DNA from 3 places in the Arthrobacter sp. I3 genome. Region 2 is predicted to be linked to each of the others. Evidence: riboswitches for the same ligand, from Rfam matches in the RefSeq annotation. Region 2 holds a riboswitch; each other region holds the start of a gene.
The links. A riboswitch is a leader RNA that binds a small molecule or an ion and turns the genes downstream of it on or off. The one in region 2 is predicted to bind thiamine pyrophosphate.
Positions count from the first base shown of each region.

Region 1: it holds a riboswitch for thiamine pyrophosphate, as region 2 does, so the genes downstream of both, Y706_RS0102945 (ECF transporter S component) here and Y706_RS0119160 (bifunctional hydroxymethylpyrimidine kinase/phosphomethylpyrimidine kinase) in region 2, are expected to answer to the same signal.
Region 3: it holds a riboswitch for thiamine pyrophosphate, as region 2 does, so the genes downstream of both, thiO (glycine oxidase ThiO) here and Y706_RS0119160 (bifunctional hydroxymethylpyrimidine kinase/phosphomethylpyrimidine kinase) in region 2, are expected to answer to the same signal.

Region 1 covers NZ_KI914902.1:38,565-52,293, reverse strand. Annotated here, with positions in the region: gene Y706_RS0102965 (glutamate--cysteine ligase 2) at 1-820, opposite strand, end outside; gene Y706_RS0102960 (UDP-N-acetylglucosamine 1-carboxyvinyltransferase) at 872-2,395, opposite strand; gene Y706_RS0102955 (energy-coupling factor transporter transmembrane component T family protein) at 2,501-3,304, opposite strand; gene Y706_RS0102950 (ABC transporter ATP-binding protein) at 3,301-4,956, opposite strand; gene Y706_RS0102945 (ECF transporter S component) at 4,985-5,632, opposite strand; TPP riboswitch at 5,699-5,842, opposite strand; gene Y706_RS0102940 (heme-degrading domain-containing protein) at 6,030-6,575, shown strand; gene Y706_RS0102935 (DUF4235 domain-containing protein) at 6,615-6,878, shown strand; gene mnhG (monovalent cation/H(+) antiporter subunit G) at 6,975-7,364, opposite strand; gene Y706_RS0102925 (MrpF/PhaF family protein) at 7,354-7,632, opposite strand; gene Y706_RS0102920 (Na+/H+ antiporter subunit E) at 7,629-8,174, opposite strand; gene Y706_RS0102915 (Na+/H+ antiporter subunit D) at 8,171-9,799, opposite strand; gene Y706_RS0102910 (Na(+)/H(+) antiporter subunit C) at 9,796-10,317, opposite strand; gene Y706_RS0102905 (Na+/H+ antiporter subunit A) at 10,314-13,370, opposite strand; gene Y706_RS0102900 (MFS transporter) at 13,596-13,729, shown strand, end outside.
Region 2 covers NZ_KI914954.1:75,583-89,311, reverse strand. Annotated here, with positions in the region: partial or broken gene Y706_RS29430 (hypothetical protein) at 1-600, opposite strand, end outside; gene nadD (nicotinate-nucleotide adenylyltransferase) at 608-1,306, opposite strand; gene Y706_RS0119190 (hypothetical protein) at 1,347-1,586, opposite strand; gene Y706_RS0119185 (glutamate-5-semialdehyde dehydrogenase) at 1,667-3,052, opposite strand; gene proB (glutamate 5-kinase) at 3,079-4,281, opposite strand; gene obgE (GTPase ObgE) at 4,271-5,860, opposite strand; gene rpmA (50S ribosomal protein L27) at 5,978-6,241, opposite strand; gene rplU (50S ribosomal protein L21) at 6,303-6,611, opposite strand; gene Y706_RS0119160 (bifunctional hydroxymethylpyrimidine kinase/phosphomethylpyrimidine kinase) at 7,014-8,639, opposite strand; TPP riboswitch at 8,622-8,719, opposite strand; gene Y706_RS0119155 (Rne/Rng family ribonuclease) at 8,868-12,140, opposite strand; gene Y706_RS0119150 (vitamin K epoxide reductase family protein) at 12,624-13,295, shown strand; gene Y706_RS0119145 (flavodoxin domain-containing protein) at 13,368-13,729, shown strand, end outside.
Region 3 covers NZ_KI914964.1:7,026-10,792, reverse strand. Annotated here, with positions in the region: gene thiS (sulfur carrier protein ThiS) at 66-302, opposite strand; gene thiO (glycine oxidase ThiO) at 299-1,609, opposite strand; TPP riboswitch at 1,603-1,723, opposite strand; gene thiE (thiamine phosphate synthase) at 1,750-2,448, shown strand; gene Y706_RS26875 (ferritin-like fold-containing protein) at 2,445-3,158, opposite strand; partial or broken gene Y706_RS26870 (RNB domain-containing ribonuclease) at 3,200-3,767, shown strand, end outside.

The DNA of each region.
Region 1 (13,729 bases), on a different contig from region 2:
CGCCGTCGTTCCATTCCCGCGCGGCCGACTCCACGAGGGCGCGCACCAGCACGGCAATCAAGGCAGCATCCTCGGCCCGCAGGCAAACATCCGCGACCCGGATCTCCACGGTGGGATGCTGCCGGGCCAGCCGTGCGTCGAAATAGACCATCCCCTCATCCATCAGGACGCCGCTTTCGACCAGTCGGGTGACCACGCGGCGGTAGACGGGCAGGCTGCCGAAGATCATCGTGGGACCCGAGCCCGGCCACCGGTTCCAGGCCTGGGTGCGGTAGCTTTCGAATCCGGTCTCGGCCCCGTTCCAGTAGGGGGAATTCGCGCTGAGTGCTATCAGCACGGCCAGCTTGTCACGGATCCGGTCCATTACCGCCACGCCCTCCTCCGGGGACTCCACAAAGGTGTGGACGTGGAGGCCGCAGGTCAGCTGGTTCCGGACGGTGAGCCCGAAGCGCTGCTGCATGGTCATATAGCGCGGATTCGGGGTCAGGTGGGTGGCTGAGCCTTGGGGCGACGTGGCGAGGGCCGCGACGCGCCCGCCGTGCGCCCGGGCCGCCTGGTCCGCAAGGGACCGGCCACGCCTGAGCTGCCGGAGCAGTTCCGTGTATTCCAGGCACGGATGCGTCTGGGTCTCGATCTGTTCGAGCTTGAGCTCGTAGCTGAAGTCGGCGCCTTCGTGGACCGGTTTCTGTGCCGGGAGAACCCTGGCGGCTTCCTGCTGCGGCGGCACCAGACCCGGCAGCATGAGGTCAGCGAGGGCAAGCAGCATCCCCGATTCGGGGTCCACTATCAGCAGTTCTTCCTCCACGCCGAAGGTGCGCATGAATCTATTGTGCGTCAGGATCCGCCGAAACGCCCCACACCAACGCGGGGCTCAGTCTTGGAAATACTCGATCTTCGCCCCGATGGTGTTCAGCCGCTCGGCCAGGTCCTCATAGCCGCGTTCAATGACATAGATGTTCCGCAGCTCCGAGACGCCACGGGCCGCCAGCATGGCAAGCAGCAGGCAGGCGGCGGGGCGGAGGGCAGGCGGGCAGCCCACCTCGGCCGCCCGCCACTTGCTGGGCCCGTTGACGTAAATGCGGTGCGGATCGAGCAGCTGGACCTGGGCGCCGAGCTTGTTGAGCTCGGTCAGGTAGATGGCCCGGTTCTCGTAGACCCAGTCATGGATCATGGTCTGGCCGTGGGCGTTGGCGGCGATCACCGCGAAGAAGGGCAGGTTGTCGATGTTCAGCCCGGGGAAGGGCATGGGGTGGATCTTGTCCTCCGGCGCCCGCAGCTCCGAAGGCTTGGTGGTGACGTCCACCAGGCGGGTTCGGCCGTTGCGGGCAAAGTACTCCCCGGAAACCTCGAGCCGCTGGCCCATCTGCTCGAGCGTGGCGAGTTCGATTTCCATGAATTCGATCGGGACACGGCGGATGGTGACTTCCGAGTTCGTCACGATGCCGGCGGTGATGAGGCTCATCGCCTCGATGGGGTCCTCGGACGGGAAGTATTCGATGTCGGCGTCGATCGACGGCCGGCCGGTGATCTTCAGCGTGGTGGTGCCAACCCCAGCGATGTCCACGCCGAGCATCTGCAGGTAGAAGCACAGATCCTGCACCATGTAGTTCGGGCTGGCATTGCGGATGATGGTGGTGCCACGGCGGTGGGCTGCGGCCATGATGGCGTTCTCGGTGACGGTGTCGCCGCGTTCGCTGAGCACGAAGGAGCGGTCGTGACCGTCCGACGGCGGCGCCTGCACCGCGTAGAACCCGGATTTCGCCTCCACGCTAAGGCCGAACTGGCGCAGTGCCTGCATGTGCGGCTGCACGGTGCGGGTGCCGAGGTCGCAGCCGCCGGCGTAGGGCAGCCGGTAGGTGTCGGCCTCGTCCAGCAGCGGGCCCAGGAGCATGATGACGCTGCGGGTCCGGCGGGCCGCCTCCACATCCATGGAGGCCAGGTCCAGGACGGCGGGGCGGCGGATCTGGAGGTCGTTCGCGTTGAGCCAGGTGCACTCGACGCCGATGCTGGTCAGCACCTCCACGATCCGGTTGACTTCCTCGATCCGGGCAAGCCTGCGCAGCGTGGTGGTGCCGCGGTTGATGAGGCTGGCGCACAACAGCGCGACGCCGGCATTCTTGCTGCTGTTGACGTCCACCGCGCCGGCGAGGGTGCGGCCGCCCTCGACGCGCAGGTGGGTCATCTGGGGCCGGCCCACCTTGACGATGCTGTGCCCGACGATCGCCTCCAGGCGCTGGATCATCTTCAGGCTCAGGTTCTGCTTGCCTTGTTCCATCCGGGCGATGGCGCTCTGGCTGGTGCCCAGCTCGGCCGCGAGTTGCCCCTGGGTCCAGCCCTTGGCGCCGCGCGCCTCGCGGAGCAGGATGCCTACGTGTTCAGCAGTCGGTTGAGTCATGCTCCCGAAAATATCACGCATGATTTATAAACCACGGCAATTCCGGCCGGAATGGCGTCAATCTCACACGGATACCCACGCCATGCGATAACCGGCGGCGCCGGTCTACTGGCGGGTGAGGAAGACGAGGTTCCAGGTGCCCGCGCCGAGGGCCGCGGCGACGGCGGCGGCTGCGATGCCGAGCCCGCCCAGCAGCACCCAGGCATCGAGTCCGCTGAACGTTGAGGGCCGGGCCCAGGTCCGGGCGGCACCGCCGAACCCGCGGGCCTCCATGGTCACCGCGAGCCGCGAGGCGCTCCGGATCGCCTGCACCAGCAGGCCGAAACTCTGGCCCAGCGTGGCGCGGAACCGCTGATAGGGGTTGCCGCTCGAGCCCACGCCGCGGGCCCGCCGGGCCATGCCGATGGTCTGCCATTGCTCGGCCATGATTCCGACGAGCCGCATCGCGGCCAGGGTGCCCAGGACGAACCGGTGCGGCAGTTTCGCGTTCTGGGCCAGGGCGTCGGCCAGATCCGTGGGGTCGGTGCAGCTCATCAGCAGCACCGCGGGCAAGGCGATCGCGAGTCCGCGGAGCATGAAGCCGATCCCCAACTGCAGGGAACCGGCGCTGATGGACCAGATCCCCGCATCGAGCAGGACGGGTCCGGAATCGGGCGCCAGGATGGCCGTGCTCCAGCCGCCCAGCGCCGCGGCGAGGATCAGCGGCCAGCCGCGCTGCCACAGCACGGCCACAGTCAGGCCCGCCAGCGGCAGGAGCAGCAGTTCGAACGCCAGCGCCACCGACGCCGACACCCAGTCAATGGAGAGCGCCAGGACCAGGGTGATCAGGGTGACCGCCGTGAACTTGGCGAGCGGGTTGGCTCGGGTCAGCAGCGCATGGTTGCCGCGCAGGCTCAGTGCGTCCCTCATGGCGAAGCTCCCTCCGGCAGCTGAAGATCCGGGCCGGGCGCGTCCGCGGCGGCGGTTTCCCGTGGCCGGAGGCGGAGTTCGGCGCCACCGAGGACGGCGCTGAATTCGGCGTCATGCGTCACGGACACGACGGCGGTGCCGGCGTCGAGGAGCTCGGAGAGGAACGAGGCGAGTTCGGCCCAGGTATTGGCATCCTGGCCGAAGGTGGGCTCGTCCAGGACCAGCACCTGGGGGTGCGCCGCCAGCACAGTGGCTACCGAAAGGCGTCGCTTCTCGCCGCCGGAGAGCGTGTAGGGGTTGGCGTCCACAAGCTCCGTCAGCCGCAGCCGCTCCAGCAGTTCGTCCACGCGGTCTTCGCCGTAGCCGAGGTGGCGCGGCCCGAACATGAGCTCGTCGAGGACCTTGCCGGTGACGAACTGGTGCTCGGGTTCCTGGAAGACGGTTCCGATCCTGGCGATCAGCTGCTGGGCCTTCCACCGGTAGGGATCGGGTCCGGCGCTGTCGCGTACGCGGCCACTGGAGTGACCGGTGGCGGGACTGCTCAGCTCCGCCGTGGCCGAGATTGTTCCCGCGACGGGCCGCAGGAGACCGGCCATTGTCAGCGCCAGGGTGGACTTTCCCGTGCCGTTCTGGCCGGTGATGGTCAGCGCCTCGCCGGCGCGGACCCGGACGGAGAGCCCGGACTGGACCGGACGCGGCGCGATGGTGCGGAAGCCGTCGCGCAGCCCGGCCCGCCGCGGCCGTTCGCGGGACACCGCGAGCGCGTCGGCCGTGAGCAGAGTCTGTCCCGCGCCCCGCGCCGGTGTCCGCATCCGCGTCGCCGGGACGTAGCCCGGCACCCAGACGCCCGCACCGATGAGCATGTCCCGCGCCTCGGCCAGGACCCGGTCCGGCGGTCCGTCAATCAAGACCGCGGAGTCCGTGGCGGACCCTGGCTGCAGCACCACGATCCTGTCCACCAGATCTTTCCAGACCCCCACCCGGTGCTCCACGACCACCAGCGTGGCGCCCGTCTTGTCCAGGCAGCGGCCCACGGCGTCGCGGACCTCCAGGACGCCCGCGGGGTCGAGGTTGGCGGTCGGCTCGTCGAGCAGCAGCAGCCCTGGCCGCATCGCGAGGATCCCGGCGAGCGCCAGCCGTTGCTTTTGTCCGCCGGAGAGGGCCGCCGTCGGGTGGTCCAGCGGCAGCTGTCCCAGCCCGACGTCGTCGAGGGCCTCGCGCACGCGCGGCCAGATCTCCGCCGCCGGGACGGCGAGGTTCTCCGCCCCGAAGGCGACGTCGTCGCCGAGGCGGGAGAGCACCACCTGCGTTTCCGGGTCCTGCTGCACCAGCCCGGCGCGGCCGCGCTGCGCCCGTGGCGCGGCGCCGTCGATCAGGAGGCTGCCGGTCTCGTCTGTGTTCTCGGCGTCGCCGGGGTCGCCGGGGTCACCGGGGTCACCGGAGGCGCCGGACGCGCCGTCGCCCAGCACGCCGGCCAGGGCGTGGAGCAGCGTCGACTTGCCGGCGCCGGAGGGCCCCAGCAGGAGCACGCGCTCCCCCGGCTGGATGTCCAGGTCAAGGCCGCTGACCGCGGGCCTGGTCCGTCCGGCATGCCGCCAGCCCCAGCCGCGGGCCGTGACGGCGGCCGGCCGGACGCCCGGTGAAGATCTCATGATTCTCTGCAGGATTCAGCGACGGGGCTCAGGAAAAGACGGGCTCCGTGGCGGCCTTGCGGGAGGCAAAGGAGCCCAGCACTCCGGTCTTCGCCAGGCCGCGGGTGGCGAGCCAGGCCAGTCCGCCGGCAATCACTGCGCCGGAGATCGTGGTGAAGACGATGTAGGCGAGCTTGTCGCCGGCTTCGTAGGCGATGTTCCAGCCCCACGGCAGGAAGGAATCGTTCAGGCCGCAGAAGAGGCCCGCGCCGGCGCCGGCCAGCACGGAGACGGGCAGGTTGAACTTCTTGTAGAGGAAGGCCGCGAAGACCAGTTCGGCGCCGAGGCCCTGCAGGATGCCGGAGATCAGCACCGTGGTGCCGTACTGCGAACCCATGATGAGCTCGCCGGTGGCCGCGACGGTTTCGCAGAAGAGCGCGGCGCCCGGCTTGCGGATGATGAGCATGCCCAGCACCGCCGGGATCATCCAGCCGCCGGCGTAGAGTCCGCTCAACGGCGGGTAGACCGCGTTGACCGGAGTCGAGATCAGGTTCGCGCCCTGGGACCAGGCCCAGAAAATGACGCCGCCGGCAACAGCGATCAACGCGGCCACCACAATGTCCACCACACGCCAGCTGTAGTTGCGCCGGGCGGATGAACGGCTGGCGGAACCATGCTGTGCTGAAATATCTGTCATGTCGTCCTCCTGAGGAACAGGAGGGGAGGGTGCGCCGGCCGGTCTCGGCTTCCGCCGCCCTCCGCGCACCCTGAGAACTCGACTCCCTTGCGCCGGTACTAACCGGATCAGGTTCGAGGGTCTGCGGCTGTCCGCACTCTCAGCGCCCACCAAAGGTTTCCCCGGATTGTTCCGGCGATGCCCGACGGCGGCGCTCCCCTGTCGTAATTATTTTCGCCCTTGTGGGCTGGCTCAGTTTACACCCGGACGGCCGGGTTTTCAGTGGTGTGCCGTCACAATCGCGGAGCGGACGGCGGCAGTCCCGGCGGCCCGGAAAACCCTCTTGGTAGAGTCGTCGTGCCGGACCCCCGGACCCGCCAGCGGGCGGCCTCGTCACCCACCGGAAAGCTGGAATATTTTGTCGCACACACCGGTCACCCAAGATCCCTCCGGGGAATACGATCCCGACTCCAGCGAGCCGCAGCCGCAGGGTTCCCTGGCGGCGCTCATCGGCCGCGTGCTGGCCGAGATAGAGGCGCTCCAGTTCGCGTCGTTCAGCAAGGATGACGCCCTGGACCTCGGGCTCCTCCTTGTCGAGCTGGGCAGGCAACGCTCGCTGCCCATCGCCGTCGACATCACCAAAGGCCAGCAGGTGCTCTTCCACGCCGCACTGGACGGCGCCACACCGGACAATGAGCGCTGGATCAACGCCAAGAAGCGCACCGCCATGCGGTACGAGGTCCCGTCCCTGCTGGTCGGCCTCCGGGCCCGCGCCGCCGGCGGAAGGATCGAGGACAACGCCTGGTGGGATCAGTCGGAGTTCGCCGCCCACGGCGGGGCGTTCCCCATTTACGTGCGCGGCACGGGCGCCGTCGCCGTCGTCACCGTCTCCGGCCTGCCCCAGAAGGCGGATCACGAACTCGTGGTCGAGGCCCTGCGGATGGTCCTCACCCCGGAACGCTAGGCTAGGGGAAAACCGTTCCCGTCCCAAGGAGACCGAAGAATGAACATCCTCATCAAGCTGCTCGGCACCGGCGTCAGCCTCCTGGCCGGCTTTGCCGGCACCAAGCTGGTGGACACCTTGTGGGAAAAGTCCACGGGCAACAAGCCGCCCAAGGGCCAGGAGGACGACGTCCCCACCACCCTGCGTTCGGCCCTGACGTTCGCCCTGATCTCCGCATCGGTCAGCGCCATCATCCAGGTGCTCGCCAACCGCGGCACCCAGCGCGCGATCACCCGCTTCGCCAAGACCCAGGACGTCGTCTGACCTGACCCGACCAGCCGCGGCGCCCGCCGCGGCAGTCGAAGGCCCCGGCCGCGTCCGTCGACGTGCCGGCCGGGTCCGCCGGGCCCGGTCGGGGGCTCAGCGGTCGTCGTCGTCCGCTCCGTGCGTGGCCGCCTGCTGGGCGGCCTTCTGGACTACCGCCTCGAGCTCGTCGGAGCTCAGCAGCTCCGGGTGCAGGTGCTTGGTCCGGTAGCCGGCCCGGCCCACCATGTGGGCGGACACGGGGACGGTGAGCAGCTGGAAGAGCCAGGCCACCAGCAGGACGGGCCACACCGACCAGGTCCGCATCTGCAGGCCGAGGGCCGCCAGCAGCAGGAACAGGCCGAGGACCTGCGGTTTGGTGGCCGCGTGCATCCTGCTCATGAGGTCCGGGAAGCGCAGCAGCCCGATGGCGGCCGCGAGGGACATCAGGGCTCCGGTCACCATGAACACGGCGGAGACGGCGTCGATCACTGTGTCAGGATTCACGGACGCCCTCCCGCCTGTCGGCCACGAACCGGGCGACGGTGACCGAGCCGACGAAGCCGATCAGGGAAATCGCAACGAGCAGCATCAGGTTGTTCAGGTGCCGGTTGGCGGCCATGTCGATGCACAGGGCCGCGCCGAAGATGGCCAGCAGCACGTCGGCGGCCAGAACCCGGTCCAGCAGCGAGGGCCCCCGCGCGATCCGGACGATCGCCCCCGCGGCGGCCAGGGACAATACGACGGCGGTGACCGTCAGGACGGTCTGCATCATGCGGCGGTCTCCTGTGTCAGGGCGGAAAGTTCGGCTTTGGTCCCCATGATCCGGATCAGCCCGGCCTCGGTGTCCCGGACCTCTTTGCGCAGCTTGGCCGCGTCCTCGGCATTGCGGACGTTGATGCCGTGGATGTAGAGCGTGGACGTCGACCTGTCCACCTCCACCACGAGGGACCCGGGAATCAGCGAGATCACGTGCCCGGTGGCCGTGACCAGGAGGTCCGAATGGCTGCGAAGCGGCACGGCTACGACCGCGCTGACCACGTTGGGGCCGCGGACCACGGCCAGGTACAGGACCTGGAAGCTTGCCGCGACGACTTTTCCGAGGAAGATGAGGGCGAACGGCACGGCGCGGAGCACGTTGAAGCGGCCGCCGAGTTCCACCGGGGGCAGATAAAAAATGCGCGCCACGAGCACCGCGATGAGGGCGCCGAAGAGGAGATTGCCCGGGCTGAAGTTCTGCCAGAGCGCGCCCCAGACAAAGACGAGCCAGACCAGCAGCGGCAGTTCCTGGCGCAGCGAGATCCTTTTCCGGTTCATTTCCCGCCGCCCTCCCGGACCTGCGCCGGATGGAGCGACGGAGGCACCGGCGGCACGGGCGCGTCCGGGCCGAGCACGGCCTGGATATAGGAGGTCCGGTCCAGCATCTCCTGGGCGGACTGGTCGGCCACCCTGAACAGCGGCCCGGCAAAGACCGTCAGGGCCACGCCAAAGACCACCAGGCCCAGGGTGGAGCCCACCATGGTGCGGGGCAGCAGGGTCACATTCGTCTTGCCGGCCCGGTCACCCGTGGCGGAGTCGGCCGGCGCTGCCAGGAGCACCGGATCCGGGTGTTCGGCGTCCCCGGGCTTGCGCCAGAACGCCCGGTTCCAGACCCTCGCGATCGCCAACAGGGTCAGCAGGCTCGTCAGCACGCCGCCGATCACCAGGGCGTAGGCCAGCGGCGTCCCCAGTTCCACGCCTGCCTGAAGCAGCCCCAACTTGCCCAGGAAACCCGAGAACGGCGGGATTCCGGCGAGGTTCATGGCGGGAATGAAGAACAGGACCCCCAAGACCGGGGAGAGCTTGGCCAGTCCCGCCACACGGTCCATGGACGAGCTGCCGCCACGGCGTTCAATCAGGCCGGTCACCAGGAACAGGCTGGTCTGGACAGTGATGTGGTGGGCCACGTAGAACACCGCGGCGCCCAGGCCGGCCACGGTGGACATGGCCAGGCCGAACACCATGTAGCCAATATGGCTGACCAGGGTGAAGGACAGGAGCCTCTTGATGTCACTTTGGGCCAGGGCGCCGAGGATGCCCACCACCATGGTCAGCAGCGCCGCGACCATGAGCGGGGCGTTGAGCGCATCCCCCGGGAAAAGCAGCGTTTCCGTGCGGACCATCGCATAGACGCCCACCTTGGTCAGCAGCCCGGCAAACACCGCGGTGACCGGGGCCGGGGCGGTGGGGTAGGAGTCAGGGAGCCAGAAGGACAGCGGGAAGACGGCGGCCTTGATGCCGAAGGCCACCAGCAGCATGACGTGCAGCAGCGTCCGGGTGCCCTGGTCGAGGTCGCCGAGCTTGATGGCGAGGTCCGCCATGTTGATAGTTCCGGTGGCGCCGTAGATCATGGCGATCGCGATCAGGAACAGCACTGAGGACACGACGGAGACCACCACGTAGGTCACGCCGGCCCGGATGCGCGGGCCTGTCCCGCCGAGGGTGATGAGCACGTAGCTGGCCGTCAGCAGGATCTCGAAGCCGACGTAGAGGTTGAAGAGGTCTCCGGTGAGGAAGGCGTTGGACACCCCGGCCACGAGGATCAGGTAGGTCGGGTGGAAGATCGAGACCGGCGCGTCGCGGTCGCCGTCGGCCATGCCCTGTCCCGTTGCGTAGATCAGCACCGCAAGGCTCACGGCCGAGGACACCACGAGCATGAGGGAGGAGAACTGGTCCACCACCAGCACGACGCCCCAGGGCGGCAGCCAGCCGCCGATGTTCACCGCGGCCGTCCCGCCATCCCAGACGGAGGCCAGCAGCCAGCATTCCAGCAGCAGTGTCAGCGTCAGCACGGCGATGCTGACCGCGCGCTGGACCCGGGGGTGATGGATGAGCAGGAAGGTCAGGGCGGCGCCCAGGATGGGGAGTACGACGGCGAGCGGGGCAAGGCTGGTGATGTTCACTCTCCGCCTCCTTCCGGGCTGGGGTCAACGTTGAGGGAGCCGGGCTGTTCTTCAGAGGCGGCCTTGTCGGCCCGCACGGCGCGGTCACCGGACATGACCGTGGCCAGCGGGAACTCCGACGTCTCGACCGGGATCACGGAGTCATCCTCGGCATCGAAGCTCGGCGTTTCCGCGACGCGGCGGTCCTCGGCGTCGTCCTGGATTTCATCCTGGCGGGCCAGGACCCAGGTGCGGTAGATGATGCCCAGCATGAACGCCGTGACGGCGAAGGAGATCACGATCGAGGTCAGGATCAGGGCCTGCGGCAGGGGGTCGTTGTAGTCCCCCGCCGCGGTGTCCTTGTCGAAGAGCGGCGCCAGCCCGGCGTAGCCGCCGGTGGCGAGGATCAGCAGGTTCGTGGCGTTGGCCAGCAGCATGAGGCCCAGCAGGACCCGGGTGAGGCTGCGTTCAAGGAGCAGGTAGATGCCACAGGCGTAGAGGGCGCCCATGACCGTCAGCAGGGTCAGGTTGACGCTCATGTTCTCCCCTTGGCAGTGGTTTCCGCGTCGGCGGACTCGTCGGCGGACCCGGCGGGGACCCCGCCCGGGAATCCTCCGCTGTCCTGGTCTTCGGCGGCCCTCTCTTCGGTCGTCTCGGGTTGCTCTTCGAAGTGCTCGTCGATCTCCGCGCCGAGGCTGCGCAGCACATCCAGGGCCAGTCCGACGACAACGACGTAGACACCGATGTCGAAAATGGTCGAGGTGACGAACTTGATGTCGCCGAAGACGGGCAGCCACAGCTCCACGATGGCGCTCTGGAACACTTCGCCGCCCAGCAGCAGCGGCGTCATTCCGGCGGCAGCCGCCGTGGCCAGTCCGATCCCCAGCAGGGTGCCGGCGCCGACGGGTGTCGCTTCGCGCAGTTCGAAGCGGCCGCCGGCCAGGTAGCGGATGGTCAGGGCGAGGCCGGCCGTGAGGCCGCCGGCGAAGCCGCCGCCGGGCAGGTTGTGGCCGGCGAGGAGCAGATAGATGGAGAACACGATCATCGAGTGGAAGATGAGGCGCGTGACCACCTCGAAAATGATCGAGCGGCGTTCGGGTGCCAGGGTCCGGCCGGCCACCAGCCAGGCGTCGCGAGTGGCGGCAGCGAACCGCCGGTTCATCGCCAGGGCGGCGTCTTCCCTGGTGCTGCCCCTGACCCCGGTCCGCCGGCCCACGGTCCCTTCCGCGACGCTCGCGGATGTCCGGATGCGGTCGCCGCGGCCGCGAACGAAGATGAGGCTTGCCACGCCGGTGGCGGCCAGGGCCAGGACCGAGATCTCGCCAAAGGTGTCCCAGGCCCGGATGTCCACCAGGGTCACGTTGACGACGTTGAGGCCGCCGCCGCCCTCATAGGCCAGTTGCGGGAACTGCAGGGAGACCGGCGGCGCCACCCGGGCGCCGAGGGCGTGGATGGCCACGAAAATCATGGTGACGCCGAATGCCAGGCCGATCACCACGCGGATGACCCGGTACTTGCCGCCGGTGCGGTCACGCAGCCCCGGCGGAAGGCTCCGCATGGCCAGCACGAACGCCACCAGGATCATGGTTTCGACCAGCATCTGGGTCAGGGCGAGGTCCGGGGCTCCCTGCAGGGCGAACATCATGGCAATCCCGTAGCCGGTAACGGACACCATCAGGACGGCCAGGAACCGTTTGTTGGCGCGCACCGCGGCCAGCGCCCCGATCACGATTCCGGCGCCGGCCACCAACTGCAGCGGCGAGCCGGGATCGATGACATAGAGACCGGGCGGCAGCGGTTTGTTGGCCAGCAGCAGCGCCGTCAGCGGCAGGACGAACGCCACGGTCAGGATGACGGACAGGTAGAAGAAGAGCGAACCTCGCTGGGTCCGGCCGGTGATCCATACCGCGGTGTCGTCCAGGGCGCCGATCGTCTGCTGGTAGGCACGGTCGCTGTCGATCCAGCCCGGCACCAGCGCCTGCAGCCGGGCCACGGCGTTGCGGCCGTAGAACATGGCCAGGCCCAGGACGAACGTCACTGCGGTCAGGCCGAGGGCCGGGGTGATGCCGTGCCACAGCGCCAGGTGCCCGGGCGGGGCCTCGGAGCCGTGCACAAAAAGCTCCGCGTAGGGCTGGATCCAGGCGTCAACGGTGGCAGGCCACAGCCCGTAAAGGATTGTGAGGAGGCTCAGGATCGCCGGCGCGGCGAGGAACGCCGGTTTGACCGGCTTGAAGGCCGTGGGCTCCACGCCGGGCTTGAGGGCGAAGGCTCCCCACATGAACCTGGCGCTGTAGGCGAAGGTCAGGATGGAGCCCAGGACCACACCGGCCAGGAGCCAGGGTCCGGTCCCGGTCTCCGACTTGTACTGGAGGAAGGCCTCGAACACCGATTCCTTGGCGACGAAGCCGGCCAGCGGGGGCACGCCCGCCATCGAGGCCGCGCCGATCGCCGCGACGACCGCCAGTGCCCTGGCCGATCCGTAGACGCCGGAGAGCTCGCGGATGTCCCGGGTCCCGGACTGGTGGTCGATGATGCCCACCACCAGGAAGAGCGTGGCCTTGAACAGCCCGTGCGCCAGGAGCAGGGCTATTCCGGCGAGTGCCGCGTCGGGAGTGCCGAGGCCCACCACCATGGTCATGAAGCCCAGCTGGCTCACGGTGCCGTAGGCGAGGATGAGCTTGATATCTGTCTGCCGGAGGGCCCGGTAGCCGCCCACCAGCATGGTGGCCAGGCCCAGGCCGAGCACGATCGGCAGCCACGCCGCGGTGTCCGCGAATCCGGGGGCCAGCCGGGCCACAAGGTAGATCCCGGCCTTCACCATGGCCGCGGCGTGCAGGTAGGCGCTCACGGGGGTGGGGGCAGCCATTGCGCCGGGGAGCCAGAAGTGGAACGGCACCAGGGCGGATTTGGTGATCGCACCGATCAGGATGAGGACGACGGCGGCGTTCACGACCCCGCCTGCGGGGCCGGCGACCAGGGCGGGAGCCAGGTCCATGATGGCCTGGATCCGGTAGGTTCCGGCCGTCGAACCGAGCATGATGAGCCCCACGAGCATGGCCAGGCCGCCGGCGGTGGTCACCACGAGTGCCTGCAACGCCGAGCGCCGCGCGGACAGCCGGGTGCGGGCGTAGCCGATCAGCAGGTAGGACAGCACCGTGGTCAGTTCCCAGAAGATGAACAGCAGCAGAAGGTCATCAGCGGTAACGAGGCCGAACATCGCCCCGGCAAAGGCCAGGAGCTGGGCGCCGAAACCGCCGAGGTAGTCGTCCTTGTCCTTGAAGTAGCGGGCGCAATAGACCAGCACCAGCGCACCCACCCCCAGCACCAGCAGGGACATGATCCAGGCCAGGGCATCCATCCGGAACGCGAGTTCGAGCTGCAAGCCGGGAATCCAGGGGATGACTTCGGTAATCGCCCCGTCAGAACCTGAATAGACTGTGCCTGAATAGACTTCGTCGTGCTGCAGCAGCAGCCAGATAAAGGAGGCCGCGGGGACCGCGGCCAGGGCAATGAACGAATTCCTGCCAAACTTTCGGAACAGCAGCGGGGCCACAGCAGCCACCGCAAAGTGCACGGCAAGGACTGTGATCACTGGTATCTCCGCAACGTCAGAAAGTCGATTGTCAGCAAGTTGGAGCAGGCGGGTCATTTGTTAGGTTCGGTGCCGTCAGTTTACCAAGCGTGTACAAATTCTTTTGGCCGGGACACCGGCCGCTGAACAATTCGACGCAAATGTGAAGCCGGGGTTAAACCCCGGCTGGCAAAACCCCCTCCCGCTCCCCCTCGGAGGACGCCCTGGGCGGCTACGATTCTGGCTATGAACACTGCCGCCGCCCCAGAGGCCATGCGCCCCTCGGAACTGGAATCGGGAAGTCCCGTCCCGCACCGGGGCCGGATCCTCGCGTGGGCCTCGTGGGACTGGGGTTCGTCAGCCTTCAACGCCGTCATGAC
Region 2 (13,729 bases):
CTTGGCCTGCTCCGCGAGGAGTTCGCGGGCGGCCAGCGCCTGCTCCACGGTCATGCCCTCGGGCGTCGCCCCGCCCGGTCCGGCGCCGTCGGCCGTGGGAGCCTTGGGCGCAGCGGGGGCCTTGGGCGCCGGGGCAGCGTCCGTCGGAGCAGCGCCCTTCGCGGCCGCATCCGTGGAGGCGGCGTCCTTCGGGGCCGGCGAAACCACCGGGGTGGCCCGGGTCCGCGGCGACACCGGGACAATGGTGTTGGCCTGGGTGGCCGGGGCCGTTTCGGTCGCCAGCTCCAAAAGCCTTAACTGGCGTCGCGTGGGCGGCCCTCCGCCGGCCAGCTGGCCTTCCTTCTCTGCGAGTTCCTTGATGGTGCGCAGCGCGGCGCGGTCCCGTGCCCGGACCTGGGAAGACCGCTCCGTGCCAGCGGGCACAGAATCAGCGGGCACAGAATCAGCACGCACAGAGTCCACCGGGGCGTCGGCAACGCGACGGCTCCGGCCGGTGATTTCGGCCTCCGTCGGCTCGCCCGGGCCCGGAGTGTCCAGACGTTCATCTCTGGCCTGCCGCAATTCGCGGCGGCTGCGGATGGGAGGCTGTTCCTGACTCATGGCAAACTCATTCAGTGCTGGCTGGTTGGGTTATCTCAAAGGCTGGATCGTGCTGTGCGGAGGCAGTCCCGGCCGCGGCGTGTCCGGCGTTGGCGGTCGCGGCGTGTCCGGCTTCGAGGCGATCGGCGTCGGGGCTGGCGTGGTACAGGCCGTACTTGGCGATGTACTGGACCACCCCGTCCGGTACGAGGTACCAGACCGGGTTGCCTTCGGCCACCCTCGTGCGGCAATCCGTGGAGGAAATGGCCATGGCCGGGACCTCCAGGAGGCTGACGTCTTTGCGGCCCATGCCGTCCAGGACGTGGCCTGGCCGGGTTACGCCCACAAAGTGCGCGAGGGACCAGAGTTCATCGATGTCTTTCCAGGACAAAATCTGGGCCAGGGCGTCCGCGCCGGTGATGAAGAACAGATCGGCGTCCGGACGCAGGGTCCGCAGGTCACGCAGGGTGTCGATCGTGTAGGTCGGTCCCGGACGGTCCACGTCCACCCGGCTCACGGTGAAGCGCGGGTTCGAGGCCGTGGCGATGACTGTCATGAGATACCGGTGCTCGGCTTCGCTGACCTTCTTGGCCATCTTCTGCCAGGGCTGGCCGGTGGGCACAAAAACGACTTCGTCGAGGTCGAACTTGGCCGCGACCTCACTGGCCGCGACAAGGTGTCCGTGGTGGATGGGGTCGAACGTGCCACCCATCACACCCAGACGCAGGCGGCGCTGGGCGCCGCGCTGCTTCGTTGGGGCGGAAATATTAGTGACCTTGGCCGTGATCGTGCTTGTTCGGGTGCTGGCGGTGCGGGTCCGCGTGCTCCTCGACAACCACGTGGCGCCGGCCCAGGTTGGAGTAGGACAGGGTGATCATCAGCAGGACCACCAGGATCGCGAACATGGTGCCGCCAATGACAAACGGCGGTGCAATGAGCGGTGCGAGTTCCTCGTGGCCCGATTCGCCGGCGGCGGCGACGAAAGTGGCGATCTGCTGCGACAGCATGTTCTCCCCTAGTGAGTTCAAAATTTGACGACGGCGGAGGTGTCCGCCGTTCCGGTCTTCCGTTCCATGTTACAGCGTTGCTAGCCCCGGATCTGGCCCTCGCCCTGCACGATCCACTTGGTCGTGGTCAGCTCGGTCAGTCCCATGGGGCCGCGGGCATGGAGTTTTTGGGTGGAAATGCCCACTTCGGCGCCGAGGCCGAGCTCGCCGCCGTCGGTGAAGCGGGTGGAGGCGTTCACGATCACGGCGGCCGAATCGACCTCGGCGATGAAGCGCTCGGCGTTGGCGAGGTCGTTGGTCAGGATCGCTTCGGTGTGGCCGGTGGACCACTTCCGGATGTGCCTGACGGCCTCGTCCAGGCTGTCCACCATGGCCACGGCCAGGTCCAGGTTCATGTATTCGGTGGCCCAGTCATCTTCCGTGGCCGGCACGGACTGGACCGAGGCCGGCAGGGCGGCGCGGATGCGCTGGTCCACGTGCAGGGTGACCCCGGCAGCCCGCAATGCGGCGGCGACCGCGGGAAGGACGGTGGACTTGGAGTGCACCAGGAGGGTTTCGACGGTGTTGCAGACGCTGGGCCGCTGGGTCTTGGCGTTCAGGAGGATGTCCACGGCCATTTCCTCGTTGGCGGAAGCGTCCAGGAAGATATGGACGTTGCCTTCACCGGTCTCGATGACCGGCACGGAGGAGTTCGTCACGACGGTCTGGATCAGCTCGCGCCCGCCGCGGGGAATGAGAACGTCCACCCGGCCGCGCGCCCGCATGAGCGCGTTGGCGCCGTCGCGGCCGTATTGGTCCACGGTCTGGACGGCGTCGGCGGGCAGGCCCACCGATTCCAGCGCATCCCGGAGGATGGTGATCAGGGCGGCGTTGGTGGCAGCGGCGGCGGATCCGCCGCGCAGGATGACGGCGTTACCGCTCTTGAGGGCCAGTCCGGCGATGTCGACCGTGACGTTCGGGCGGGCCTCATAGATCGCGGCCACCACGCCCATGGGTACGTTGATCTGGCGCAGACGCAGCCCGTTGGGGAGGGTCTGGCCGCGCACCACGTTGCCGACGGGATCGGGCAGGGTGGCGAGGTTTTCCAGTGCGGCGGCGAGGGCCGTGATGCGTGAGTCGGTCAGCGTCAGGCGGTCCAGCAGGGCGGCGCTGGTGCCGGCGGCCCGGCCGGCCGCGACGTCCTTGGCGTTGGCGGCCAGGATCTGGTGCTTGTGATCCACCAGCGCCTTGCCGACGGCGCGCAGGCCCCGGTCCTTCCAGGCCCGGTTGGCGCGTGCCATCCTGTGGGCGGCGTGGCGTGAGCGGTCTGCGACCGCGTGGACGGCTGCTTCGGTCTCCGTTGCCGTGCCCGGGACCGCTGCCGGATCCGGTACCGCGGCGAACCCTTGGGCGGGCGCGGCGTTATCGGCAGGAACGGTGCCGGCAGGCACATCAGTCACGGCAGCGGAAGTCAGGGCCTCAGTCATGCTTCCAGTTTAGGCGTCGGGGGAACCTAGACCAGCACCAGGTCGTCAACATGAACAACTTCGCGGTCATATCCACGGCCCAGTGCCCTGCCGAGCTCATGCGTTGAGCGGCCCAGCATTTGGGGCAGCTCGGCGGCCGAATAGTTGACCAGCCCGCGGGCAATCACGGTGTTGTCCACGGACACCATCTCCACGGCGTCGCCGGCCTCGAAGTCGCCCTTCACCGCGGCGATTCCGGCCGGCAGAAGCGAGGTGCGGCGGTCGCGGACGGCCTTGACGGCACCGTCGTCGAGCACCAGGGTGCCGCGCACGGATGCCAGGTGGGCCAGCCACAGGAGGCGGATCGGCTTGCGTGCGCCGTTGACGGAGAACCATGTGCCCACGTCCTCGCCGGCCAGCGCGGCGGCCGCATTGGCCGTGGATGTTACGAGGGCGTGGATGCCCGAACCAGCGGCGATGCTGGCGGCTTCGACCTTGGTGACCATGCCGCCCGTGCCCACACCGGCCTTTCCGGTGCTGCCGATCGAGACGCCGTCGAGGTCGTGGGGGCCGGACACATGCGGAATCCGCTTGGCGCCATGCGACGGCGGACCGTCGTACAGGGAGTCGACGTCGGACAGCAGCACGAGTGCGTCGGCGCGGACCAGGTGTGCCACCAGGGCCGCGAGACGGTCGTTGTCGCCAAAGCGGATCTCGTGGGTGGCTACGGTGTCGTTTTCGTTGACCACCGGGACAACGCCGAGGTTCAGCAGCCGGTCCAGCGCGCGGAACGCGTTGGTGTGCTGGCTGCGGCGCATGAAGTCATCGGCGGTCAGCAGCACCTGGCTGACGGTAACCCCGTGCGCGCCGAAGGCGTGGGTGTAGCGGGCCATCAGCAGGCCCTGGCCCACACTGGCGGCGGCCTGCTGGGTGGCGAGATCGCGGGGGCGCTTCTCGAGGCCGAGCGGGGCGAGACCGGCGGCGATCGCACCGGAGGACACCAGGATGATCTCCGCGCCCGCGTTGCGCTTGTGCGCCAGGGCGTCGGCGAGCCCGGTCAGGGCCTCTTCGGAGATCCCGCCCTTGATGGACGTCAGCGAGGACGAGCCCACCTTGACGACGATCCGGCGCGCCCCGGACAGCGCGGTGCGGTCCGGGGCGTTGATGGTCTGGGCACCGATGTTTTGGGCACCGATGTTTTGAGCGCTGAGCGGCTGGGACCCGTGCTCGACGACGGTCTTACTCGTCATCGGCTTCGCCCAGTCCACTCTCCTTGAGCGGCTGCCGCGCGCGGCGGCCGCTGACGGATTCGGTCCAGATGCCGGCCTTGCGTTCGGCTTCGAGCTCGGCGCGGGCGGCGGCCTTGGCGTCGCGGCGTTCCTGCTGTTCGTCGCGCTTCTGGCCACGCGTCGGGCGGTCGCCGATGTCGGCGAAGCGCACGTCGGTGCCGCGGGGCGAGGCGAGCAGCTCGGCACCGGCCATCATGGTCGGCTCCCAGTCGAAGACGACGCCGTCGTCCTCGCCGATGACCACCATGTCGCCCGGCTTGGCGCCCTGCTTGAACAGTTCATTTTCGACGCCGAGCTTGGCCAGGCGGTCGGCGAGGTAGCCGATCGCCTCCTCGTTGGTGAAGTCTGTCTGCTTGACCCAGCGCACGGGCTTGTCGCCGAGGACGCGGAAGAGCGGCTCGAGGTTCTTTTCTTCGCGGCGGATCGTGAAGCCGGTCTCGTTGACGGCGCGGGGGCGCAGCACGGGGGCGTGTACCTTCGGCGGGGTCGCGGCGACGGCGTCCCGGGCGGCCTTGACGATTTCGGCCATGGCGAAACCGAGCTGGCGGAGGCCTTCGTGGCTCGTCGCCGAGATTTCGAAGACCTTGTAGCCCCTGGATTCGAGCTCCGGGCGGACGAACTCGGCCATGTCCTTGCCGTCCGGCAGGTCAACCTTGTTCAGGGCCACGAGGCGGGGGCGGTGGTTCAGTGGAACGACTTCGCCGTCGGACCCGCTGTAGCTCATGTCCACGGCGTACTTCTCCAGCTCGGCCTCGATGATGGCGAGGTCGGAGAGCGGATCGCGGTCCGATTCGAGCGTGCCGCAGTCCAGCACGTGCACCAGGGCGGCGCACCGCTCGACGTGGCGCAGGAAGTGGTGGCCCAGGCCCTTGCCCTCGCTGGCGCCCTCGATCAGGCCGGGGACGTCGGCGATGGTGAAGCGGACTTCACCGGCCTGGACGACGCCGAGGTTGGGGATGAGGGTGGTGAAGGGATAGTCCGCGATCTTGGGCCGGGCGGCGGACATGGCGGCGATCAGGCTGGACTTGCCGGCGGAGGGGAAGCCGACGAGGGCGATGTCGGCGATGGACTTCAGTTCCAGGACGACGTCGCTGGATTCGCCTTCGATGCCGAGCAGCGCGAAGCCGGGCGCGCGGCGCTTCTGGGAGGACAGGGAGGCGTTGCCGAGGCCGCCGATGCCGCCGGCGGCGGCGATGTATTCGTCGCCTTCGGCCACGAGGTCGGCGATGACGTCGCCGGACTTGGACTTCACTACGGTGCCCACCGGCACCGGAAGGATCAGGGTTTCGCCGTTTTTGCCGCCGCGCCAGTCGCCCATGCCGGGGCCGCCGTTGGTGGCGTGCCGGTGGGGCGCGTGGTGGTAGTCGAGCAGGGTGGTGGTCTGGGGGTCCACGCGAAGGATGACGTCGCCGCCGTTGCCGCCGTTGCCGCCGTCGGGACCGCCGAGGGGCTTGAACTTCTCGCGGTGGACGGAGACACAGCCGTGGCCGCCGGTACCGCCGGATACGTGCAGTACTACCCGGTCTACAAAGCTCGCCACGTGGATCTCCTCAGTGCTGTTCCCCGGACCCCCAAAGGGGCCCAAGATGATTGTAATGCGGTTAAAACACCGGTGGAGCGGACCTAATGGCCCGCCCCACCGATTTAGAACTTATTGTTACTCTGCAGCTGCAGCAGCCACGATGTTCACAACGCGGCGACCACGGCGGGTGCCGAACTCGACAGCACCGGGGGTCAGGGCGAACAGGGTGTCGTCCCCGCCGCGGCCTACGCCGGCGCCCGGGTGGAAGTGGGTGCCGCGCTGGCGGACGATGATCTCGCCTGCGGAAACTACCTGGCCACCGAAGCGCTTGACGCCGAGGTACTGGGCGTTGGAGTCACGACCGTTGCGAGTGGAACTCGCGCCTTTTTTATGTGCCATTTGAAATGCCTGCCTTCAAAAATTCTGGGGAATCTGCTGGAACCTGAACAGTAACGAAGAGTTACTTGATACCGGTGATCTTGACCTTGGTCAGTTCCTGACGGTGGCCCTGACGCTTCTTGTAACCGGTCTTGTTCTTGAACTTCTGGATGACGATCTTCGGACCACGGAGGTCTTCGAGGATCTCAGCCGTAACCGTTACCTTGGCCAGGTCCGCAGCAGCAGACGTGACTTTGTCACCGTCCACCAGGAGCAGTGCGGGCAACTCAAAGGTGCTGCCGGCTCCACCGGGGACGCGGTTCAGGGTAACGAAGTCTCCAACGGAAACCTTCTCTTGGCGGCCGCCTGCGCGGACAATCGCGTACACCACTGGGGAACTCACTTCTCTCGACGTTTATTACTAGATTTGCGTGCGGAACCAGGGGCCAAATTGTTTGGACCGGCTCACGCTGTGCCTCAACGCCGGTGGATTCCCCGGGGGAACCCATGAGCTACCCCCGGAACAAATCCATTTGGAATTCCAAGTGGACTGTTCTCAGGGTCATAACCCAAGTGTTGGCGTAAGCACCGAAGATCTAGAATACGCTAATTTTGCCTTCGGCCGCAAATGAGGCTGGTTCCGGCGGGTAGTCCGTGATAGGCGCCACAGTGTCTTGATGCAAAGTCCCCGCCAATGTTCTTGGCCGGGATCTTGACCATCCTGAGCTGTGTTGCCGCAACGACTTCCGGAACCGTGCCCCACTATCGTACCGGTAGTCCGGACCAGCTCGCGTCAGGCGTACAGCCGCGGCGCGTCGAAGAAGTCCACTTCGTAGCGCGATGACTGCCGGAAGGCCAGGGCCATGGCCTCCCGCTCGCTCTCCGATGCCCGCCCGGCCGCCGTGTCCGTGTACGCGATGGCCTGCCGGGTCGCGGCGGCGAAGTCCTCGTCGGCGTAGGTCCGCAGCCAGCCGGCGTAGGGGTGCTCCCCGGGGGCGCCGCCGGCCAGGAACTCCCGGTGCAGCGTGGAACCGACCTCGGCGTAGAGCCAGAAGCAGGGCAGCGCCGCCGCCACGAGGACGCCATAGCTGCCGGAGACCGAGGCGGCCAGCAGGTGGTCCACATACGATTTCGTGACCGGGCCCAGGGTGGAGGCCGTGGGGCGGGTGCTGAGCCAGGAACGGTGCAGCTCGGATTCGACTTCCAGGCAGGTCTGCGCCGAACGGGCCCAGAACAGCTGCTCGGCCTCACTGGGGGCAATCGCCGCGGCCCGGGCCAGGACCCGGGAGTAGCCGTTGAGGTAGATGGCGTCCTGGGCGAGGTAGTACGCGAACTCGTGCTCGGGCAAGGTGCCGTCGGCCAGTCCGCGGACGAAGTCCAGGGCGTAGATCGCCTCAAGATCGCCCGCGGCTCCTGCGCGCAGGGCTGCGGCGAACTCCCCCACTGCCGGACCGTGCCTGCCCTGGAGGTGCTGGAGGTGGTGGAAGTGGTGGACCGGGCCGTTGCCGGAGCCGACGTCCAAGGCCGAGGCTTCGCGGAGCGCGCCCAGCAGCCACGGCTTGACTTCGCGCAGCGCCGCTTCCCAGTCCCCCACCCGGGCCTGCACGGTGGCCATGGCCGAGGACAGGGAGCAGCCGGTGCCGTGGCTGTTGCGCGTCGCGATCCGCTCCCCCGACACCACGACCGTTTCCTGGCCGAGCAGGCCGCCGGTGTTGACCAGCGCATCCGGGCAGCCGTCCGCGGCGCCGTTGCCGGCGGCGTGGCCGTCGGCGCCGGCGCCGTGGGCATGCCCGCCGCCCTGGAGGTGTCCGCCCTTAACCAGAACGGTGGTGCCGGTCAGGGCGGCCAGCCGCTTGCCCTGCGCCAGGGCCTCGGACCAGTCGGCCGCGACGGGCTCCTTGAGCAGGATGGCGAGTTCGGCGAGGTTGGGCGTGATGAGGTCCGCCAGCGGCAGGAGGGCCTGCAGGGCGGCCTCGGCGGATTCCTGCAGGAGCCGGTCCCCGCTGGTGGCGACCATCACCGGGTCCAGGACCACGACGGCGGGGCGCATCTTTTCCAGCCAGCCGCGGACGGCGTCGATCACGGCGGCGTCACCGAGCATGCCGATCTTGACGGCGTCGATGCCGATGTCGTCGCTGATGGCGTCCAGCTGCGCCGTGAGGAACGCCGCCGGGGGAACGTGGACGGCACGCACGCCCTGGGTGTTCTGCGCTGTCAGGGCGGTGATGGCAGCCATGCCGTAGCCGCCGTTCGCCGCGATGCTCTTCAGGTCGGCCTGGATTCCGGCCCCGCCGGAGGGATCGGAGCCGGCGATGGCCAGCACACGGGGAATGCGCGGCGGCGCCGGCAGAGACTCGCTGTGCAGAAAATTGGGCGGGAGGAACTCGGACGGATTCGGTCTCGCGGACAAGGCAGACATCCCTTCGCCGGTGCTAACCGGACAGGTTCAACGGGTCTGGATCTCAGCCGGCCCGATGCCCGGCACCCCGTGTCAGTGTTCCAGCCTAGCCGCTGCCACCCTGCGGACCCGTTAACGCACGAGCGGGCCCGGGCCCGGGCGGACGTATGTTACGTCTGCCCTGACCCGGACCCGCAACCCGACCAGTCGAAATAATGACCGGACGGGGACGTGGTCAGTCGCGGAGGACTACAGCTCCGACGCCGGCACGCCGACGCCGAGGATGATCGGCTCGTTGCCGGCCGGGAGGGACGCAGGCCTGGCCGCAGCGGGAGCCTTGGCCTCGTGGACCGATCCGGCCGCGGCCGGCCGGGTTGCCTCGCGGTGCTCCACAGAGGTTTCGTTGGCTGCACCCTGGGCGCGGCTGGCACTCCGGTTGCGGCGTGCGCGGCGGCCGCGCAGCGTCGTGGTGTCAGCCGTGCGTGACGCCGGCGCCTCCGCAGCGCGGACGGCCGACGGCGCCTCGGGCGCCGTGGCTTCCGGTGCGGCAACAGCCGCTGCCTGCCCGGCCGCCAGGCCGGCGGCCTGGCCGGCGGCCTGGTCCGGCTTGCCGGCCTCGGCTTCGCCCAGGTTTGCGAAAGCCTCGGTCAGCAGGTCCAGGGTCAGGGCCGGTGACGGCGCGTCCTCCGCGTGCTCGACGAAGGGCAGGGCCACCTGCTCGCCGCCAAACGTCAGCACCGTTGCGGGGCGGCCGGCTGCCTCGTCGGCGGCTGCGAGCTGCGTGACGGCGTCGACGGCGGCCTGGCGGGCCCCGGCGTCGCTGGCTGCGGCTGCCTCCCCGTCGTGCAGGTGCGCGGCGTGCGCTGCGGCGGCGATGTTGGCCAGCGCGGCCCGGGTGGCCTCGGCCTTGGCGTGGCGTTCGGCCTCGGTGGGTTCGGCGTGGACGGGCGCGGATGCGGCCGGCGCGGTCTCTCCGCCCTGGCCTCCCCTGCCGCGGCGACGGCTCTTGCGTTCCGGTCGGGCAGCAGGCTGCGCCTCGGTGCGCGGCACATAGTGCTCCGCGGCGACCGTGTTGGCACGGCGGTGCTCCACCGGCTCGTCGTGGGTGACGATGCCGCGGCCCGCACACGTTTCGCACTGTTCGCCGAATACTTCCAGCAACCCGGTGCCCATCCGCTTGCGGGTCATCTGCACGAGGCCCAGCGAGGTCACCTCGGCCACCTGGTGCTTGGTCCGGTCCCGGCCCAGGCACTCCACCATGCGGCGCAGCACGAGGTCGCGGTTGGATTCGAGCACCATGTCGATGAAGTCGATCACGATGATGCCGCCAATGTCGCGCAGGCGCAGCTGCCGGACGACTTCCTCGGCCGCTTCCAGGTTGTTCTTGGTGACGGTTTCCTCGAGGTTGCCGCCGGAGCCGGTGAATTTGCCGGTGTTGACGTCGACCACGGTCATGGCTTCGGTGCGGTCGATCACTAGCGAACCGCCCGAAGGCAGGAAGACCTTCCGGTCCAGGGCCTTGTGGATCTGCTCGTCGATGCGCCAGGCCGCGAAGATGTCCGTGTCCTTGGTCCACTTCTCAAGCCGGCCCACGAGGTCCGGTGCGACGTAGGTGACGTAGGCCTCGATAGTGTCCCAGGCTTCCTCGCCGGAGACGATCAGCTTGGAGAAGTCCTCGTTGAAGACGTCCCGGACCACCTTGATGGTCAGGTCAGGTTCGCCGTAGAGCAGCTCGGGGGCGAGGATCTTGGTGGACGTCGACTGGCTCTCGATGCCTTCCCACTGCGCGCGGAGGCGGTTGATGTCGTGCGTCAGCTCCTCCTCGGAAGCTCCCTCGGCCGCGGTGCGGACAATGACGCCCGCGTCCTCGGGCAGGCGGTCCTTGAGGATCCGCTTGAGGCGGTTGCGTTCGACGTCGGGCAGCTTGCGGGAGATGCCGGTCATGGAACCGCCGGGCACGTACACGAGGTACCGGCCGGGCAGTGAGATCTGGCTGGTGAGACGGGCGCCCTTGTGGCCGACCGGGTCCTTGGTGACCTGGACCAGCACGGAGTCGCCGGACTTCAGCGCGTTCTCGATGCGGCGCTGCTTGCCCTCGAGGTTGACGGACTCCCAGTTCACTTCACCGGCATAGAGCACGGCGTTGCGGCCGCGGCCGATGTCCACGAAAGCGGCTTCCATGGAGGGCAGCACGTTCTGGACCTTGCCCAGGTAGACGTTGCCGATCAGGGAGTCCTGCTGGGTCTTGGACACGAAGTGCTCGGCCAGGACGCCGTCTTCAAGGACACCGATCTGGATTCTGTCGTCGCGCTGGCGGACGATCATCTGGCGGTCCACGGACTCGCGGCGGGCCAGGAACTCGGCCTCGGTGATGACGGTACGGCGGCGGCCGGTGTCGCGGGATTCGCGGCGGCGCTGCTTCTTGGCTTCCAGGCGGGTGGAGCCCTTGACGGACGTGACGCGGTTGTTCACCGGCGCCTCGGCCATGGCACGCGGCGCACGGACGCGGGTCACCGTGTTGGGCGGATCGTCGCCTTCCCCGCCGGTCAGCTCCAGGTCCTGGTCTCCACGGCGACGGCGGCGGCGGCGGCGGGAGGTCACACCGTCTTCAAGGATTACCTCGGAGCCTTCGTCGCCCTCTTCTTCGGTGCCTTCCGACTCGGTGTCGGACTCGGCAGAGGTGCGGGTGCGGCCGCGCCGGCCGCGGCTGCGGCGCCGACGGCGGTTGCCGGCGTCCTCGTCCTCGTCGCCTTCCTCGTCCTCGGGCTCAGCTGCAGCGGCGGCAACGGGGGCCGGACGCACCACAGTGCTCAGGTCCGGGGCCTGGAAGATGACGGAAGTGAGGGCACCCGGTTCCATGAACAGCGACGCGGCCGGGCTTTCCTCGGGGCGGGCTTCCGGCTCTTCAGGCTGGGCTGCGGCGGCTTCCGCGGTGGGTGCTTCCGCCGCGGCGGCTTCTTCGGCCGGGAGTACTGCCGCGGGTGCTTCTTCGGCCTTCGGGGCGGCCTTGGCACGGCTGGCACGGCGGCGGACCGGCTTCTCTGCAACCGTCCCTGCGGCCGTTTCTGCGGCGGCAGCTGCGTCAGCGCCAGCTGCTGCGGGGGCCTCAGCCGCGGCAGGTGCGCCGGCTTCGGCGTCGCCGGCGAAGGCAGGCAACGGTTCCGGGGCTGCTACAGCTTTCCGGGTCCGGGTGCGCCGCGCGGGCGCCTTGGCCGCAGTCTCGGCTGCAGCAGTTTCAGATACAGCAGCTTCGGGTTCAACAGTTTCAGTTACGGCTGCTTCGACGTTGGCCGGCTTACGGCGGCCCCGGACGGGCTCATCTGAACCGGCCGCGTCGGCCAGGGCCGCAGCTTCGGCAACAGCCTCGGCCGCCTCCGCGGCGTTGACCTTGGCGACGGGCGCCTTCCGGCGGGTCCGTACGGCCCTCTTCGGCGCTACCGGAGCCTCTGCTTCCGCAGTTCCCTGCGCTTCCCCGGTGACTACTAGTTCTTCGTTTCCGGCTACTACCTGGTCATTATCCATATGTGGCGACACTCCTGCCCCTGATGCGCCGCCACATTCGGCGCCCCTTGGGGGCAAATATGCGTCAACACCCGCAGGCATTGACAGAAGTCAATTGAATACCCTCAGGTTCGCACCGGCAGTGGGGTGCGGCAGCCCTGGAGGGCCGGCGAGATTGTTTTGGAACCCGTTGACCTACACGCCACAACCAGGTGCCGTCCAATGGCATTGCGGGACAGCTGGAATCAGAGGATCCGCAGCTCCCTGCTCATCATTGGCGGTCTTGAAACAAAATCGCCGGACCGGAATCCGGATGTGGATCGGGTTCCAGCCACGATCATTGTCTCACAGGAGCCGTGAAAGCAGGGGCAGGCGGGGCCGGAAGTGCAGCAGGTGCGGCCGCGCGCGGCCGGCGGGGCCGTTCTCCGGCGCTGCTCAGCCTCCGGCGTTACAATCGGGGCAAGAAGCACCCGGTCAGGACGACTAAAAAAGGACTCAATTTCCATGCCCAGCATCTCCAGCACTGCCGGCGACGCGACCGTGCACCAACCGGGTTCCGGCCCGGCCCCCGCGGCGCGGCCCCTTCCCACGATGACCCGCGACCGCCCGTTCGCCTGGCTCCTGCTGATCACCGGCGTCATCGGCTGGCTCGCATCCGGGGCCCTGGTGCTGGAGAAGCTGGAGGTCCTGAAGGACCCGAACCACGTCACGGTCTGCGACGTGAACCCGTGGATCTCCTGCGGCCAGGTCATGCAGACACCGCAGAGTTCCGTGTTCGGCTTCCCCAATATGTTCATCGGAATCGTCGCCTTCGCCGTGATCATCACCACGGCCATGGGTATCCTGGCCGGCGCCCGGTTTTCCCGGTGGTACTGGCTGGGGCTCCAGGCGGGCGTGACGCTGGGCTTCGCGTTCGTGGTCTGGCTCTGGTCCCAGGCCCTGTACGCCATCCACATCCTCTGCCCGTTCTGCATGATCGTCTGGGCCGTGATGATCCCGCTGTTCGTCTGGGTGAGCGTCCGGAACATCTCCCACGGCGTGATTGCCCTGCCCGCCGGTCCCACCAAGGTGATCGGCGACTCCGGCTGGATCATTACGGCGCTGCTGTACGTCGCCGTCGTCGCGACGATCTTCTTCGCCTTCATCCAGGTTTTCATCGGTACCTCCGGCTACTAAACGCCCCAACCGCGTCGAAGAGACTGTTAAGGCCAATGCTCGCGCCGGGCATTGGCCTTAGCTGTCTCTTCGATGAGAGGCTCCGGGCCCATCTCGGGACTTATGGCACGACCCCGCGCACGCAGGTTACATAAGGCTGGAGGAAGGAAGACCGGAGGCTTCATGATGACTGTTCTTATTGCGTATGCAAGCGCTTTGGGGTCCACCCGGGAGATGGCACAACATATGGCATCCCGCATGGCGGGTGCACTGGGCGAGGTGGAGTGCCGGTCCGTGGAGGACGTCGGGGCCCTCTCCCGCTATGAGGCTGTCGTGGTCGGCAGCGCCGTCCACAACCAGGCCTGGCTGCCCCCGGCTTTGCTGTTCTTCAAACACCATGCCCGCGAGCTGGCCAGTCGGCCCGTGTGGGCCTTCAGTGTAGGGATGGCGGATGC
Region 3 (3,767 bases), on a different contig from region 2:
ATCGGCCACCGCACCGGTCATGGGGACGGCTGGTGTTCCTGCGAATGTCGTCTCGTTCATGCTGGTCATCCTCCCTGGACTGCCGTGACAAGTTCGACGTCGTCGCCGTCGGCGAGCGCCGTGGCGTGCCACTGGCTGCGCGGCACCACTTCGGCGTTGCGGGCGACGGCGACACCGAGCTTCCGCCCGTCGGCGGCGCGGCCGTCGGGGCCGATGCTCCGGCCCGTAAGCTGGGTGACGAGTGTGGAGACGGAGGCGCCGTCGGCGACGCTCTGCTCCGTTCCGTTAAGTCGGATGTTCATGCTGCTTCCTTCTTGGGGCTGTCCCCGGACGTAACCGGGATGCGGGAAAAACGGTCCGGGCGGAACCCGCCCCAGCGCGGGTCCGGCGTGAAGTCCATGAGTTGCCGGCACACGGCGGCGGCGGCGGGGGTCAGCAGGACGCCGTGCCGGAAGAATCCTGTGGCGATGATGAGTCCCGGGACGTCCCCGCCGTCCGCTCGTGCGACCCGCCCCAGCAGCGGGGCATTGTCCGGAGTGCCGGGCCGCGCCCGCGCCGTGGCTTCTAAAAGCTCCAGCTCGGCGACCGCAGGCACCAGCTGCTGGGCATCCCGCAGCAGCTGGTAAATACCGCCGGCGGAAACCGCGTGCGGATCCGACGGTCCATCCTCCCGCTGGGTGGCCCCGATCACCACTGTGCCGTCCTGGCGGGGGACGATGTACACCGGGATGCCGCGCACCATGCCCCGCACGGTGGCCGTGAGCAGCGGCTGCAGATGCGGAGGCACGCGAAGCCGGAGGATGTCGCCGTAGACGGGCCGCAGCGGCAGCGCCAGCCCGGCCGGAAGCTCCTCGAGCGCGGCGGCGCCGAGCCCGTTGGCGACCACGGTCTCCGCAGCCCGCACGGAACCGCCGCCGGCCAACCGCACACCCGCCACCTGTCCGTCCTGCCACAGCAGGCCCGCCGCGCCCCGCCGGACGAAGCTGCCGCCTTCCGCACCGAGTACGCCGGCGAGCCGGGTGATCAGCAGGCGGGGGTCCACCTGGTGGTCGGCCGGGATGTCGAAGGCACACGAGATGCCGGGACTCAGCAGGGGCTCCCGGGTGCGCGCCTCGCGCACTGTCAGTGGCTCCACGGCCAGGCCGCATGCCTGCTGGACTTCCCTCAAGTCCGCGAGCGCGCGCCGGTCCGCCGCGTCGGCCCCCACCGCCAGGGTCGGCGTCGTTAAGTAGCCGGTACCCGCCGGGGAATCCGCGCCGGCGGCACCGGCGTCGAGAGCCGTAGCGAATCCTGGCCACAACCGGGAGGCCTCAAGCATCAGTTCCAGGAGCTGTTCCTCCTGGTAGTGCAGTTCACTCACGGGGGCCAGCATGCCGGCCGCGGCCCAGCTGGCTCCGCTGCCGGGAGCATCATCGATCAGGACCACGGATCGGCCCGAGCGGATGGCCTCGAACGCGATGCCATGGCCGATCACCCCGCCGCCGATCACGGCCACGTCGGCAGTCGTATCCCCCGCGATGATTCCCTCTGCGGTACCGGGCCCTGTGTCACAAACCTGGGCGGCGGCGTCATTTGCGGCTCCGGCTGCACGGCCTGCTCGTGTGCCCATGAAAAATTCCTTCCCTACGCCGGTACTAGCCGGATCAGGTCAAGCGGTCGGCTCTGACGCCCTCTCAGCCGGGCAGCGGCGACATGGCTGCTGCGGGCTCCCGCGGTATGCGCCCAGTTTAGAGGAACTAGGCTGGTCCCATGAGCCAGGACCCTCTCCACACCACCGCCCGCCTCTATCTCTGCACCGACGCCCGCAGGGACCGCGGCGACTTCGAGGACTTCGTGGACGCCGCCTTCGCCGGCGGCGTGGACATCATCCAGCTGCGCGACAAGTCGCTCGAGGCCTCCGAGGAGCTGGAACTGCTGGAGGTCCTGCACACCGCGGCGCAGCGCCACGGGCGGCTGTGGGCCGTCAATGACCGGGCGGACATCGCCTCCCTGTCCGGGGCTCCGGTGTTCCATGTCGGCCAGAAGGACATTTCGCTCGACGCCGCCCGCGGCTTTCTCGGCAAGGATGCCGTGATCGGCCTGTCCACCCACAGCCCGAAGCAGGTGGACGCCGCCATCGCTGCCGCGCCCGGCCGCAAAGGGCTCGATTATTTCTGTGTGGGCCCCGTGTGGGCGACGCCCACCAAGCCCGGACGCGCCGCCGTCGGCCTCGATCTGGTGCGCTACGCCGCCCAGGCGATCGGCGGGGCGGAAGCGGAGGGAACCGGCAAAGTCAACGAAAGCGTGCTGCCGTGGTTCGCGATCGGCGGGATCGACCTCAGTAACGTGGAGCAGGTAGTCGATGCCGGTGCCCGGCGGATCGTCGTGGTCCGGGCGATCACCGACGCCGCTGATCCGGCCCACGCCGCCGGAGCCTTGCTGGCGGCGTTGGACGCCGCCGCATCCTAAGCAGGTCCCCAGCCCGTAATGCCGGCCGGCACTGAAACTATCCGGCGAGACCCAGCTCCGTCATCCGGCGCGCGTGATTCGCTGCGAGTTCGGCCGCCAGGCCGTTGACCAGCGCCCCGGGCGCCGGCGTCGTCCAGCCCCGACAGTCCGCCGAGGAACGCGTGCTCAGCGCTGACACGCTGGGCGTGGTTCAATACCTCCCCCAGCAGGCGCCTGGCCCACAACGCCAGGCGCGACGCCAGCCGGGGGTCATCGGCCAGGGCGGCCTTGAGTCGCGCCTGCAGCACGGCCGTGGACTCACCGGTGGAGCGGACCTGTCCGATTAACTCACGGGTCGCGGCGTCGACGTACCGGCCCACGACGCCGTAAAAGTCCGCGGCGACCGTGTCGATCACGTAGGCCTTCATGAGGGCCTCGTACCAGTCCGATGGGCGCGTGCGTTCGTGGAAGTGGTCCACCGAGGGCTGGAACGGCAGCATGGCGGCCTCCGTATCCAGGCCCATGCGCTCGAGCCGGGTCCGGACGAGTTCGTAATGCTGGAACTCGACCACGGCCATCCTGCCCAGCACCGCACGGTCATGCAGCGTGGGCGAATACCGGGCACTCGAGGACAGCCGCTCGAAGGCGGAAAGTTCGCCGTACGCCAAGACTCCCAGCAGGTCGGCAAGGAAGCTGTTGTAGAGGGCAGGATCGTCCGCAGTTGCGCTCATCATCCAAGACTAATAGCGGAAATCGGGCTACCCTGATTTTCGTGTCCCATCATCGCCTGACCCCCAGTGTCCACGAGCAGCAGAACCAGCTTGCCGGGGCCCTCAAGGCGTTGCGCACCACGCTGGAACTGCCCGGCCCGTTCCCCGAAGTTGTGCTGCGCGACGCGGCGGCGGCGGTGGCCGAGCACAAGCTCCCGGACCTTGACCTCACGCATGTCGAGTTCGTGACCATCGATCCGGCGTCGTCCACCGACTTGGACCAGGCCCTCTTTATCGAACGGAGCGACGGCGGCTACAAGGTCTTCTACGCCATCGCCGACGTTCCCTCCTTTGTCGCCCCGGGCGGGGCGCTGGACGCCGAGACCCGGCGCCGCGGCCAGACCTTCTACACCCCGGACGGCCGGATTCCGCTGCATCCGGAGATCATCAGCGAGGCCGCCGGCAGCCTGCTCGCCGGGCAGTTGTGCGCGGCGTTCGTCTGGGAGTTCGAGCTCGACGCCGCGGCAGAGGTCGCCTCGGTCCTCGTGCGCCGGGCACAGGTCCGCAGCCGCGCGAAGCTCAACTACAAGGGCGTGCAGGCCGAGCTCGACGCCGGCACCGCGGCGCCCG